3 regions of the Priestia sp. 53B2 genome follow, and region 1 is predicted to be linked to each of the others. Evidence: riboswitches for the same ligand, from Rfam matches in the RefSeq annotation. Region 1 holds a riboswitch; each other region holds the start of a gene.

Region 1 (4,484 bases):
ACATTGCTTGTGATGCTTGAGACAGAATTGAATTCTTCGTTTGTTCCATCATTTCTTTCGCCATCGTGCGAACATTTACTTTCATAAATGACCAGACTATATCTTCACCCTATTATATCAGTAGGGGTCGGGCACTTCGGATTCACAATGCTGATGAACATTGTTTTACCTACGGATTTCATCATCTTGAGCTTGGCTTTTAGATGGTCTATCCTAGTCGTTGAACCTTCTCCACTCTTTCGAGACAGGAGCTTGGCTGCTGATTGCCCAATCTTTTCTTTTTTCACACCATCACGCTTGTCGTTTTCAACTACGTTGTGGTAAGAAAAGCTCTAAGGGGTTTCCAGCAATTCACCCAATTATAATCGCTAGCCGTTACCAGCTAGGACGACTGTGCTTGTCACTGGCTATGCAGCTAAAGCATAATCTACGTCACGAACACGAGATTCTGCTGCAGTTAAATTTTCTGAAGCATTATTTAAGTTATTAATTGTATGATCTAAACGATTTTGAAGCGCGCCTAGATAAGAACGACCTGAAGATACAGACTCGATTTGAGATTGAACAGCTGTGATAGCATCGTTAGCACCAGTTTGTGTTGAGATATCAAGCGCAGATACTGCAGTATGAGCATCGGAAAGATTTAGTCCAGTAGTTGTAAAATCAACGACGATTGTCTGATCTGCATCTGCTCCAACCTGAATCTTACCATCTGTATCTGAACCATCTAATAATTTTTTTGTATTGAACGTTGTGTTATCTTTAATACGCCCAATTTCAGCAGACAGTTGATCAAATTCGTCTTTTAAAGCTGTACGATCCGCTGCTACATTTGTATCACTTGAAGCTTGAACTGCTAGTTCACGTTGACGTTGAAGTATATCATGAACTTCGTTAAGTCCACCCTCTGCTGTTTGAAGCATAGAAATGCCATCTTGCGCATTCTTAGAAGCCATATCCAACCCACGAACCTGCCCTCTCATTTTTTCCGAAATTGCAAGACCTGCAGCATCATCCGCCGCACTGTTAATACGAAGTCCAGAAGATAACTTCTCCATTGATTTTGATTGTGCATTGTTTGCATTGTTAAATTGACGATACGTATTCAACGCCGTAATATTGTGATTAATTCTCATTTTCCTTTACCTCCATATAATTGGTTTTACTTCTTGGTTACATCCTTGTATTCAAGAAGCCCCTCACTTAATAATTAATTAAGTGAGGAATGACAGTAATCAAACATATACCTCTAGGAAATATGTTCATACTATATATCGACATTGGGGGTAAGTTGTTTACACTCTATTTTTATTTTTTTAGAATTTTATTGATGCTGTTGCTAGAGATAGACTCTATTTGAATACTTTTTAAAAAATCATTTACTCCTTCTCTTTTAAAAACCTCTCACATTTTTGTTAACTATAAACTAGTCTTATCTTACATTCTAGACAAGGTATGTATCATCAACGCCTAAAGTATAGGCCCTCTTGCATGATAAACCATCCACAGACAATCGCTTCTTTAAACAACATTTACCTTTACTGTTTACTATCTGACAACCTGTCAAGCTACCAATATGTTTCTTCAGTAAAGGGCAATAGTGCTATCCATATATAGATAGAAATAGTTGGCGTTTTTAGGAAGGTTTTTAATAAAAAAATGAATGACAAACCTGAGTAAATAGCCTGGTGGCACTTGTTTAAATTTGTGCTCGTCTTCCATAAGAAGCTGATCTTCTCCTGATTTTTTATCTTTAACGGAAAACTGGATGCCGAAAAGGTCTACGCTTACCAAATCTTCACAAACGTTTTAATCGTGACTCTTGCTGAAATTTTATCCCTATCTTGTTTTTACTTTCTTGCGTTATTTTATAAGTAGCATGTTCAACCTTTGAGCCTTAACTATATAATAGAATTCCTCTTTCTAAACGCTCTGCTTTCGTTATATCTTCTGGCATGGTTTGGGTATCTTCACCAGTATCATCAGCAGTTAATTTGCTACCCTTTGCTTCTATTCCTTTTTCTTCATCTCCTGCTATTTATTTTCTGAAGTAGCGATTAAAAAGCCCGTTGGAAAGCGTTTCTTTCGAGAGCAATTTACTATGTATCTACTTTGTAAGCGCAAGTAATCATCGAAATTTGTCGAATCTTTTTTAGGGTAATTCAACCTATTTTTATGGTAAAATCTAAAAAATACATTCGTTATATAGTATTATTTTAGGTATTTTGTTCTTTAAACGGAACGAAGAGTAGTGAACTTAACTTGTTCAGTCAAAGGCAAACCAGTCGAAAGGCTGGGACGCAAAACCTCAGGTCTAAGGTCATAGGACTAGGACGGCTGGGTTTCCTGATACATCAGGAGGTAAAGGAAAACATGAACAATCAGCGTGTCGTTACTGGAAGTATTGGAGCTTCGTATATGAGGCCGCGCATCGTGGCTTTTATTCCGGCGCACAATGAAGAAAAATCAATTCGTGACTGCTTGGCAGGTTTAGGCGATCAGCTTCTTCCGAATAATGTGGAGCTCGATGTATTTGTGATTGCAGATAACTGTACGGACCGCACAAAAGAAAAAGCGGAGCTGGCTGGAGATGAATTTGACTTAAATGTAAAAGTACTTGTCACTGAAGGCAATAAACAACGAAAAGTCGGCGCGTTAAATACGGTTTGGAAAAAGATATATGGAGATACGCTAGATTTATATAATACGACGCTGACGAAATATCAGCAGCTGTATAAAGAGTCGATTAAAGCGATTTTAGGGATGGATGCAGACAGCCGCTTAGCTCCAAAAGCACTTATTAATTTATGGGAAGATTTAATGACGTCGCGAAACATCGGCGGCGTGATGGCAAAATATACGATGAGAATGCCTAAAAAGAAAAGCTCGCTTTCAAAAGATGATGTCCATTACGAGGAAAAGCTCGCAAGCAGCGAGTACGGCGGACCGGTAGCCAGGTGGTGGACACACCAGCAAAAGCAGGATATGGCGAGCTGGCTGTTAGATCTTCAGTATCACGGCGGAAGCACGTACGTACTCGGCGGTCAGGCTACGCTGTTTCGCCCTGAAGCGCTTCAAAATATAGTGGAAGAAAATAAGCTTGACGGTCCTTGGCAAAATGACAGCGACGTTGAGGATATGCTGCTGACGTGGCAGCTGCAAAAGTCCAATTGGAAAACGTTAATCAGTCCAGGCGCTCGCTGCTTCGTGGACTCGATGAGAAGCTATCATACGTACCGTGAACAGCGTAATAAATGGAAGTCTGGAACCGTTGATTTACTGACAAACGGAAACTTGGACGTGAGAACCAAGCATAAAGGAAAGCTGTGGCGTTCACAGATCAAGACACTATGTGATTTACTTATTCGCCTGCTGTTTATTTTATTGTTATCGGCTGCGCTTGCGACCGATCAATTTTACTGGTCTTGGCTTTGGGTGATTCCAATTGCGTTAGCTTCTGTGTTAAATATTATGCTCGCTGTCAAAACGCCGATGCACAGGCCGATTGATGTGATACTGGCCGGTCTTTTGATTAGTCCGGAGATTTATCTGTGGGTGAATTTAATTACGTTTAGTCAAGTATGGCTAGAGAGACTTGCCGCTAATAAAAAAGACGGCTGGGCAAATCAATACAACGCAGAAAACGGGAAAACGCACAGTAAATTAGGGCAAGGGATTTTAACGGGCTTTGCATTTACAGGAATGATTGTGGTACTATGCATTTATTTCCGTGACTACTTAACGAGCCCTTCTGTACAGCAAGCCATTTATCCGTACTTAATGAACGGCTGGATCTTGCTGACGTATTTGACCATCTATCAGTCTCTTTATATGTTTTACCAAATTTGGACGCTTCGAAAACCTATTCAAGCGTAAAAAAAGTGATGTCTCGTTAAGACATCACTTTTTTATAGAAATCGCCTCTTTAAATATTCTGCGATTTTTTGATGAGCAGCCGGCTGACTGACAATATAGCCTTGAATAAAGGAACATTCGTGTCTTTGTAAAAAGGCGAGCTGCTCTTTTGTTTCAACGCCTTCTGCAATCACTTTCATGTTAAGAGCATGAGCTAAGTACAAAATGCTTTTTGTAATGGCCTGCTGCTTTCCTTTATCAGTCGCGTGTTGAATAAATGTTTTATCGATTTTGAGTGTGTTAAATTCGAAGTCTTTTAAATGTGATAACGAAGAAAAGCCGGTGCCAAAATCATCTAAAGCAAACGTTACGCCAATTTTCTTTAATTCATCCATGACTTTTTTTACGTGTTCTTCATACTGAATAATGGAGCTTTCCGTCACTTCAAATTCAATGAATGAAGGATCGATGTTGTAATGAGCTAACGTTTGTTGAACGTGCTCTACAAATCCGCGTTTCAGCAAATGTTTAGACGAGACGTTAATCGAAACGGGCACGGTTTGTAATCCTTGATTCTTCCACTGCTGCAGTTGCTTGCACACATGCTGGATTACCCAGTCGCCGAGTTC
Region 2 (4,484 bases), on a different contig from region 1:
GTGTATTCAGATTGGCATCAATACGATGATCTTACAGAGAACAGAGGCTGCTTTTATTGGCAGGGTCAATGGGATTCTAAGCCCTCTTTTTACAGGAGCCATGGTATTGACGATGAGTGTAGCTGGTATTCTAAAAGAGCAGTTTTCATTAGTTGCCATATTTGAAGCAGCAGCAGTCTTGTTTATTATAGGTTTGCTTTTTATATTACCTCTATATAATCTAAAAGAGGAGACAAAGCAGGAAGGTATAGAATTAGGAGAGTAAAAAATTAGTTATGAATGCTTATCTAAATACCTATAATGAAAAACAAAGCATTTTCGTTGTAAAAGTACAACCAAAGGAAATAGAATAAAATACGTTATGTTTTAATTCTAAAAGACGTGGTACACATATAGTACAGTATCAATATCATGTAGAATTGAATACTGTGAAAGGTTAAATACTTAGCTTAATGAAGGGACTGGTTCGGTTTTGAAAGACGTAACAGCGACTTCAGCAAATGTATTATCCCAATTGACAAGTAGGTATTGTGATTTAACGAATGGTACTCTCGTTATGAACCGTTATACGTAACGAAAGGGCCTCACATGGGCAAATGAACATGAGAATTATTTTTAGCAAGAGAGGGGAGCCTGCGTCATTTTTGATGCAGGCTCTTTTTATGTTGAAGCTATAAAGTAAGGCAAATAAGGTATTGAGTCTGAATATTGTTTATAGATACAAGTTCTACTTAATTTGAATAATTGTTGATAGATGTAATGTTTTGTAGATAACTTAGTTGCTCCCACATATTGAATATTTATCCTATATCAAGTACAATAAGTTGAATATAAGTTCAACTTAAAAGATGAGGTGTTTATAAATGAAAATTTCACGTTTTAATAAAGACTGCGGTAACTCTGTTGATATGAACATTATGGATGGATATCTATTTGATTTTCCAACGAATGTAGTTGAACTTCAAAAAGAAGCAGCCGACTCCTTTTTCACAGATGCGGTTACAGCTCCAGAAGAATTTAAGAAGCGCATTTTACTTTCTACAACCATTGAGGGCGAAGAGAAAGAGCGTTATTTCTTAGTAGGTGACATTGCAGCTAGTCAATTGCTAGCTAATAATCACATTAATAAATTACATAATAAAATTACAAGTCATATTCCATACATCACTTTTTTAGCTGCCATTGCGTATTACCATGCGTTACATGCGAAAAATAAAAAAGACAATACAATTGAAATTGACTATTTTTCTACCATGTTACCAATCTGGCTACTTAAGAAAGAGAGCACATTTGGGGCAGCTCAAAAAGCCATGGCTAATCGCTTTTTAGGCGACCATTCGTTTACTGTGCATACACCTGGATTTGAAAATACCTTAAAGGTAGTAGTAGAAGAAAGTGCATGCTTAAAAGAGGGAGAAAGTGCACGTTTTGCGTTAAAAAAAGACTTAACACTTCAAGATCGTGAAGATGCGAATGAGTATGTAGAATGTGAAACGGTCATGGTGGATATTGGTGGAGGTTCCATTGATGTGGTTATTCTACCTGAAGGGTTGAAGGCTGCCAATAGCCGTGAATCGTTCCAGAGCATTGAAGGAATTCCGTATTTAGCGCATATTGATAAATTGCGCAAAGAGAAATTCCTAGAATTATTTACAGACTTACGTGCCTTTGATCAATTTATTCTTGATAACTACAGTAAGCAAAAGTTTGTATTGAAAAACGAGAATACAGGCGAATCCATTGATTTAACAAGCACAATCAAATCTTCACTACGAGAATATGTGGAAATCTTATTGGCTAAATTAAATGATGTCGCACCACCACCAGCAAATAAACTGCGTAAGTATGTATACTGCGGCGGGGTAGCTCCTACTTTAGAAGTCGCTATCATGAATAGTATGCGTGACAAAATTGGAGAAGAACGTACGGAGAAGTATCATAAGGTTCCCCAAGATAGCCGCCATTTAAATTTATTTGGCTTAGAGATTCGTAGTATTGGTTACGTTCAAAAGAAGCAAGCAGCAGAGAAGAAAGCCGTTAAATCCTAACAACGTAGGTGATGGGGATGTCAGAGCGTCAAAATGCGTTTACGATTAAGACAAATCGATTGAGTGATGAAGTTTATAATAAACTAGCTAAATATGCAAAATCCCGCAAGTTAGGGGATTATATTTCATCTTTAATTCTGCGTGATCTAGATGATTCATCTACAGGAAGAAAAGCAATTGAAGACAAAAAAACCTACGAAATGTTTGAACATATCAAGAATGAATTAGCTGATTTAAAGGCATTAGCAAAAACAACAGGTTTTGTAGGAAGCGATTCCTTCAAAGAAGAAGAGCCTTCAAAGGTTCCCCAACTGAAAGAAGGAAAGATTGCAGATTTAGAAAATATATCTGGCTCATTAGACGATGACGACTTAGAAGAATATAACGATTTTTAAACAGTAAAGCCACTAGAAACATACTAGTGGTTTTTTCTGTTTTTATTTTAAAGATTTACCTTACAATGAGATTGCTACTTCCTTAAATATTAGCGTGGGAACAGTTAAGGCGAGGCTTCATCGAGCAAAATCTTTATTGAGAAAGATGTATGCGAAGCAAGGTAGTGATTAGCTGGATATTTATTTATTTTTTATAATGCTATTTATATTAATTAGTAATAGGTTATAAAGGGTTTTAAAAAATAAATGATAATACTTATTTTTACATAATTCGACACCCATTATATAGTAAGATATTTATAAATTTACATATTGAGATAAAGGCAAACTAGTTGAAAGACTAGGACGCAAAGCTACAGGTCTAAGGTCAAGTGGCTATGGCAGCTGAGCCCCCTGAATATCTGGAGGTAATTTTTATAGACAGTAAAGGACAATTAGTAGCACAAGAACTAAGTCAAGAATGGGTCAAACTTATAAAGGAAGCTAGAGAATTGGGATTAACCATTGAGGAAATTAAGAAGTTCTTAGAAAGCAAATAAACACTTTAACCATAAACAACATTAATTATAATTAATGTTGTTTATAGTCATTTAATTCTTGAGATTTTCTATTCAAAACTCCTTAAATTCCTCTGGAGTAATGGTGGAATTCATCGCTTCTTTAACTAAAGCTAGCCATTCCTGGGGAAGGGTAGTATCATGGTTTAAATTATTCATTGCAATATTCCTCCTCTACAACTTGTCCTATTATAAAACAAATTAATTTGTAATATAACCCATAATGTTAAAAATATTACTTTTAACCTATTATTTTCTTATTAATAATACATTTGGAATTCCCTCTGTTTATTTAGTTTATAAAAAATCAAGATTTAATAACATAGGTATGCTAATAAAGGCATAAAAAATAAATGGTGGGTACATTCAAAGTTAACCTTTATTTATGAAGTACATTTGAAAGGATTTTTATTAATGAAAGAGGACGAATCACTTAAAGAATACTTAATAATTGATAATATGGGGAGGGTAAAGATACCACCTCTGTTTTTAAAGCATGTTAATATCCAGCCATCTGCTACAATACAATTCTTCACCTACAAAAATTATTTTATTATGAAGCAGATTGAAGCTTCACCGGTATTTTTAGAGAAAAAAATGAAGTTGAACAATTTAATTAGAACTATCGATCATTTAGGCTATATTGTAATTCCAAAGATACTCCGTGAAATACATGATATGAATTTATGTGAAAAAATAGGAGTGAAATTAATTAACAAGAATATTATTTTCTACAAAAAAAGAAAACAGAATAAATCCCCAGGTCTAATAAAAGAGCCTATAGAACCTGAATTAAATAGGTTATCTTTACTTAAAATAAAAGAAGGGAAGATAAGGCTTCCTAATTTTTTATTGGAATCATTTAATCTAGAAGTAAGTATGCAATTACAGTTTTTTACTAAAGACCAAGGCACCATTGTTGCAAAAAAACACCGATATGAGTTTTTTACAGAAGGAAATCTTTTCTTTACTGGGCAATCGCGCGTAGTAAACAAAGATAAATACTTAAACATCCCTAAAAAGCTAAGGAATTATTTAAACGTCAATAACGGTGACGTTTTGGAAGTTAAAATAGAAGGAGATAAGTTAGTTATAAAGAAAGCTACTTAGAACGAAATACGAGTTAAACACTTATATCCAGAAGAAATGGATGTTTTCTTTTATAGTTGAATTCAGGTTACTAATAATTTTGTAATAGAAGGAAACCTACTTTATTATTTATAATAACATCCCTGTTTTTATCAAAGAGACAGTTGAGAACAATACTCTTATTAAATAAGTTGGCTTTTTCAATGAGAACCAATACAAGTAGGGAAATGAGCATTTCTCTAAAGTGCTGAAATTTGCATCGAATGGGCAATCATACGCAAAACAAAAGTTAATTTCGTTAGAGAGTGTTTCACTGTATGTTAAAAGCGTCCCTTAACTAGGTTTTTATTTATAAATGATTGTGATGAAAAAGCATCTTTCTAATTAGAAGGTGC
Region 3 (4,484 bases), on a different contig from region 1:
TCAACTTATATATCGTAGAGAAAGTATGCTTATCTTTTATTGGTTAGATATGCCGTTTTTCATTTGGCTTCTACTCGTCATTGTTTGTACGGCTGCTGGTGTCATCTTAGTTCCACGCCCTCTTGTTATCCCATAAGTGGCAACAGCCCCAATCCCAAGCCCCAATAACGAAAACATCCCGCTTCTGTTATTCCGTCTCTTCCCAAATATCCCTCTATTATTGCGACCGAAATTAAATAAGGAAGTTAACCAGCGTAAATTGTTCATTATGCGAATACCTCTTTTATATTTGTTTGAAAGAACATACTCTTCCAACGCCTTTATTTTTTGACGACTTTACTTATATATACTGGAAAATGATACTACCCCTTTTCATTTTCATATTATTCCCTGTAATTATTCTTGAAAATAATGCGGATTTTAAAAGATATACGAATATTACAAGGAGTGAAGACAAGATGAAGAAAAGAAAATATTTATTTGGTCTCCTATCAACCATTTTATCTGTAGGATTCCTTTTTGGTTGTAATGATAAAAAGGATGAAGCTGAGCCTGATCCAACTGAAGAACCTTCGGAACAAAAGGCAGAGAACAATCGTAATAACAATAGACCACTAAATGTTGGGGACCAACTCGATAGAAATTGGAATGATAAAAAGGATGAAGCTGAGCCCGATCCAACTGAAGAACCTTCGGAACAAAGAGCACAGAATGCTCGTAACAACAATGGGCCACTAAATGTTGGATATGATCCTAATGGGGATGATAATAATAATGACAATAATCAAACACGATTAGAAGTAGCTGATAAGGCTGCAGATCGTATTGCTAAATTAGACGAAGTAGACACTGCGAATGTGATTGTTACAAACCGAAATGCATACGTGGCTGTTGTTTTAAAGAATGGAGCAAACGGAGAAGTGACCGATCGTTTAAAAAAGAAGATTTCAGATCAAGTTAAAGCTACAGATCGGGATATTCGAAATGTATATGTGTCATCCGATCCTGATTTTGTGAATCGTATGGAAGGATACGGAAACCGGATTAATGAAGACGCGTCAAGAGATGGTCTATTTGAAGAGTTTACTGAAACCGTTCGAAGAGTATTTCCTAACAATCGTTAAATTAAAAGGATGATGCGTAGTAAGTCAATTACTATGTTCTAGAAAAGATAAACCTCCTTGGATTATAAGGAGGTTTCATCTATGTTTATCCTTCTCCACTTAAGAGGGATTTTTTATTATATATTTTTTTAATCCGCAATTCGCACATTTACATAAGACAATATTTACGTATTTAGTCTTCATCACGATCTGCTCTAAATGCATCATCGGATACTGAATTTAATTGATGGTTAAGCTTTTCGAAGTTATCTTGTTTTACCTTATTTATCATAGTAGCTTCACTAGAAATATTAGTTTTTTGTCTAGTATCTGCATTTCCACTAACTCCAAAACCAACATTGTTATCTGTCATAAAGATTCACCCCTTAATTATATTGTGTAGAGGTTATCTAAATAAATAACAGGGAGTAAGAGGAAATTATTAAATATTCTTTTTCATACCACAGTTGGTACATTCACGCAGAAACCTACCGCCGTCCACGCTGCTTTTAATACAAGGGCTAACTATACTAACAACTCTTCTTTTTGTTTTCATATAAAAATTTTGATTCTATCTCTGAAATTAATTTTCCAAGGCCTTGTTTGCTTAATATTAATTTCCCATTCAAAAACTCAAGATTATCTTCTGATTCTTCACCAGTCACTAAACATCTCTTAATAACATTGGTTTTAATAACAATTTTTTTCATTACAATAGTATCTCTTCGCTTATGTATTTCTAAATAGTCATTTTCTTTTAATGATAATTTCCCTCTTATTTGTTTTGGAATAACAACATATCCATTTTGATGTATATGTCGTCTAATAGGTTCCAATCCGTTAACAGTTCCTAAAGAATCAAACTTTCTTACCACAATATCTGCATTATGTATAAAGAACTCTATACTTGGGTTATTCTTACTAGGGTTTAATAAAGTAATAAATTCATCCGATAATTGAATCTTTCCTGACTTCTGAACTCTTACTTTAAGATTCATATACGATCCTTCCTTCATTAAAATACACATTCAACATCATATAATAAAAAGGGTTTAGATAACAAATACTATTCTTCATACCACACTTCGTACATTCATGCAGGAACTTATCACCTACCAATTTCTTTTCCGCATCTAATACATCTCCCAGAAGAAATTTCTATTTTATGCTGATTCTTAGCCTTACACTTGAAGATTTTTTTAAAAAACTCTCTCACTTTAAATTCTCCTTTTACCAGGTAAACAAGCTGTCATAGTCATTTGACCTTAGACCTTTGGTTTTACATCTGAGTCTTTCGATTAGTTTGCCTGTATTTTATTGTTATTATTTTACATTTAATTATATAATTAGAAATATATGAATTTTTTACATAAATCAGTATAGTTGATAAACGAGGAAAGTTCACTAGGTCTTACGATTTATTTTACATATAAATCCATCCAATACCTAAGATATAATTAAATAACAATTACGTTCCAATTGAGAGTCAAAAGATATATTTCAAATTACTTGTTGCTATAAAACACTTACGCTTATATGCCTGAAAGGTTGAATTACTATTTTAGTTCGTTGTCGTACATAAATTCCTTGTACTGAATTTATGTACTCTCTTTTATGTATAAGGCTTGTAGTATGATGAAATACCAGAATATTTTACTACTGAGCTCTTATCATATAACCTCGTTTAGATGCTTCTAGTTTTCTTTTTAATCACCTTCGCAAATTCACTAGTTTAGGGCTCTAAGTACTTTTCGCCTCGAAAAGAAATGAATTTCTCGTAATCTTTCATTTTTTATTATCATTTATTTATCCGCTAAATAAACTCCCCTGAAACTATTTAAAAAAGCATACACATTTCCAAAGCATCTACATAGTAGATACTCCCTGACTTAACGACAACTAAAAATACCTATAACTATCATAGTTGAAATTTTTAGAATAGCGTTGGTTCTGCATATCTACGTCATATAGAACGTCACGATAACCGCCACTCAACTCTTTGATAAATAGGAGGGCGCAGTATTAAATATCAGAATTTGTCCTTTAAATATTTTTTGATTGTTATTGAAGTTTATTGGAAGGAGCTTGTTCACTATAAAGCGAATTTATGACATAGGCGATGAAAATGAAGTTAATTTGTAAAACCGACAAAATTATTGAAGAGGAAGGATATCTAAAAAAACATGTAGCTAAAAAAGTAGGTGTTTCACCAACTCAATTATCTAATTGGATTGCAGTTAATAATTATCCAGGTGCTGATAAATTATTTATGTTAGCAAAGGTGCTAAATAGAAAAGTGGATGATTTATACGAATTTGATAAAGAAGATGGCTCAAAGAAAAACTAAAAAGGTGGAGATACACTTGGCAAATAGACCTCCAGTAAAAAAGGACATGAAAGAGCGATTAATTAAAGAGGCTGGAATGAAATGTGCAAATCCAGGATGTACTAATTATCGGGTTCATATTCATCACATTCAAGAGTGGGCAATTTATAAAACCCATGATGAAAAACATATGATAGCTATATGTCCAGCGTGTCATGATGAAGTACATTACGGGGTTCTAAAAATTGATGATGCAACCGTCTATCGGTGGAAAAATATAAAAAGAACAAAAAATAATAGAGATCAACTATTCATTGAACCTGATTTAGATTCTAAATTATTATTAGGAACTATTAATGTCACAGGCCCATCGGGTGTAACTGTATTCGAATTATCCAATAGTAATAAATTAGGGTTTAAGTTGGTAGATGGAGATATTTTTTTAATGAATTTGAGTATCAGAGATTTAAAAAATGAGGAAACAATCAAAGTAGTGGAGAATCATGTAAAGTATAAATTAGATGAGAAAATAGAGTATACAAGAAGACCTGGAAGAATCAAAATCACAACATCAAACTTTTTAGATTTTATACCATTATGGGCTTTACCTAAAATGCTTAGCATAGGTTATTCTCTTGAAAAAGGTATTTTAACTCTTTTGGATGTAGAAGTTATGGAACCGGGCTTAGTCAAAGTTAAAGGCCTTTGGTCAGATAATAACCAAGTTGTACTTATTACAGATGAGGCACTCTCTTTTATCTTTCCATATATAGAGAGACCTTTAACACTTATAGGTGGTGAAAGCACCACTTATCGACATATGGGCAAAGTTTCAAAGAGTCTTTTCGGCTTTAAATAACTAATTTAAAATCAATTCCAGGAGGGAATATATTTTTTTAAAAAAGGGTCCTCAGCATCTAACTGCAAGACCCTTTTTTAGATATTTTCACTTAACAATGAACATAAGTTAGTAACCTTTAGATTTCAATACAGCTTGTAGTTTACCTTTTGTATTAGGACCGTATGTTCCATCCACTTCATATGGTAAGTAAACT

The links. Region 1 has a riboswitch for cyclic di-GMP ahead of ACN6NE_RS16485 (glycosyltransferase family 2 protein). Riboswitches for the same ligand answer to the same signal wherever they lie in the genome.
Region 2: another riboswitch for cyclic di-GMP. It lies ahead of ACN6NE_RS30360 (anti-repressor SinI family protein); the one in region 1 lies ahead of ACN6NE_RS16485 (glycosyltransferase family 2 protein).
Region 3: another riboswitch for cyclic di-GMP. It lies ahead of ACN6NE_RS23800 (AbrB/MazE/SpoVT family DNA-binding domain-containing protein); the one in region 1 lies ahead of ACN6NE_RS16485 (glycosyltransferase family 2 protein).

What each region holds. Positions count from the first base shown of each region.
Region 1 is NZ_JBLZXA010000020.1:460,153-464,636, reverse strand. Features, by position in the region: gene ACN6NE_RS16495 (flagellin) at 1-52, opposite strand, end outside; gene ACN6NE_RS16490 (flagellin N-terminal helical domain-containing protein) at 408-1,136, opposite strand; cyclic di-GMP riboswitch class I at 2,266-2,350, shown strand; gene ACN6NE_RS16485 (glycosyltransferase family 2 protein) at 2,374-3,876, shown strand; gene ACN6NE_RS16480 (sensor domain-containing protein) at 3,909-4,484, opposite strand, start outside.
Region 2 is NZ_JBLZXA010000041.1:33,202-37,685, reverse strand. Features, by position in the region: gene ACN6NE_RS30380 (MFS transporter) at 1-265, shown strand, start outside; gene ACN6NE_RS30375 (Alp7A family actin-like protein) at 864-2,048, shown strand; gene ACN6NE_RS30370 (hypothetical protein) at 2,066-2,443, shown strand; partial or broken gene ACN6NE_RS30365 (RNA polymerase sigma factor) at 2,499-2,615, shown strand; cyclic di-GMP riboswitch class I at 2,756-2,840, shown strand; gene ACN6NE_RS30360 (anti-repressor SinI family protein) at 2,821-2,982, shown strand; gene ACN6NE_RS30355 (anti-repressor SinI family protein) at 3,055-3,159, opposite strand; gene ACN6NE_RS30350 (AbrB/MazE/SpoVT family DNA-binding domain-containing protein) at 3,415-4,110, shown strand.
Region 3 is NZ_JBLZXA010000027.1:631,617-636,100, reverse strand. Features, by position in the region: gene ACN6NE_RS23820 (hypothetical protein) at 37-267, opposite strand; gene ACN6NE_RS23815 (YhcN/YlaJ family sporulation lipoprotein) at 459-1,124, shown strand; gene ACN6NE_RS23810 (hypothetical protein) at 1,297-1,476, opposite strand; gene ACN6NE_RS23805 (DUF8096 family protein) at 1,546-1,659, opposite strand; gene ACN6NE_RS23800 (AbrB/MazE/SpoVT family DNA-binding domain-containing protein) at 1,634-2,101, opposite strand; cyclic di-GMP riboswitch class I at 2,337-2,421, opposite strand; gene ACN6NE_RS23795 (helix-turn-helix domain-containing protein) at 3,229-3,450, shown strand; gene ACN6NE_RS23790 (HNH endonuclease signature motif containing protein) at 3,467-4,288, shown strand; gene ACN6NE_RS23785 (peptidoglycan-binding protein) at 4,397-4,484, opposite strand, start outside.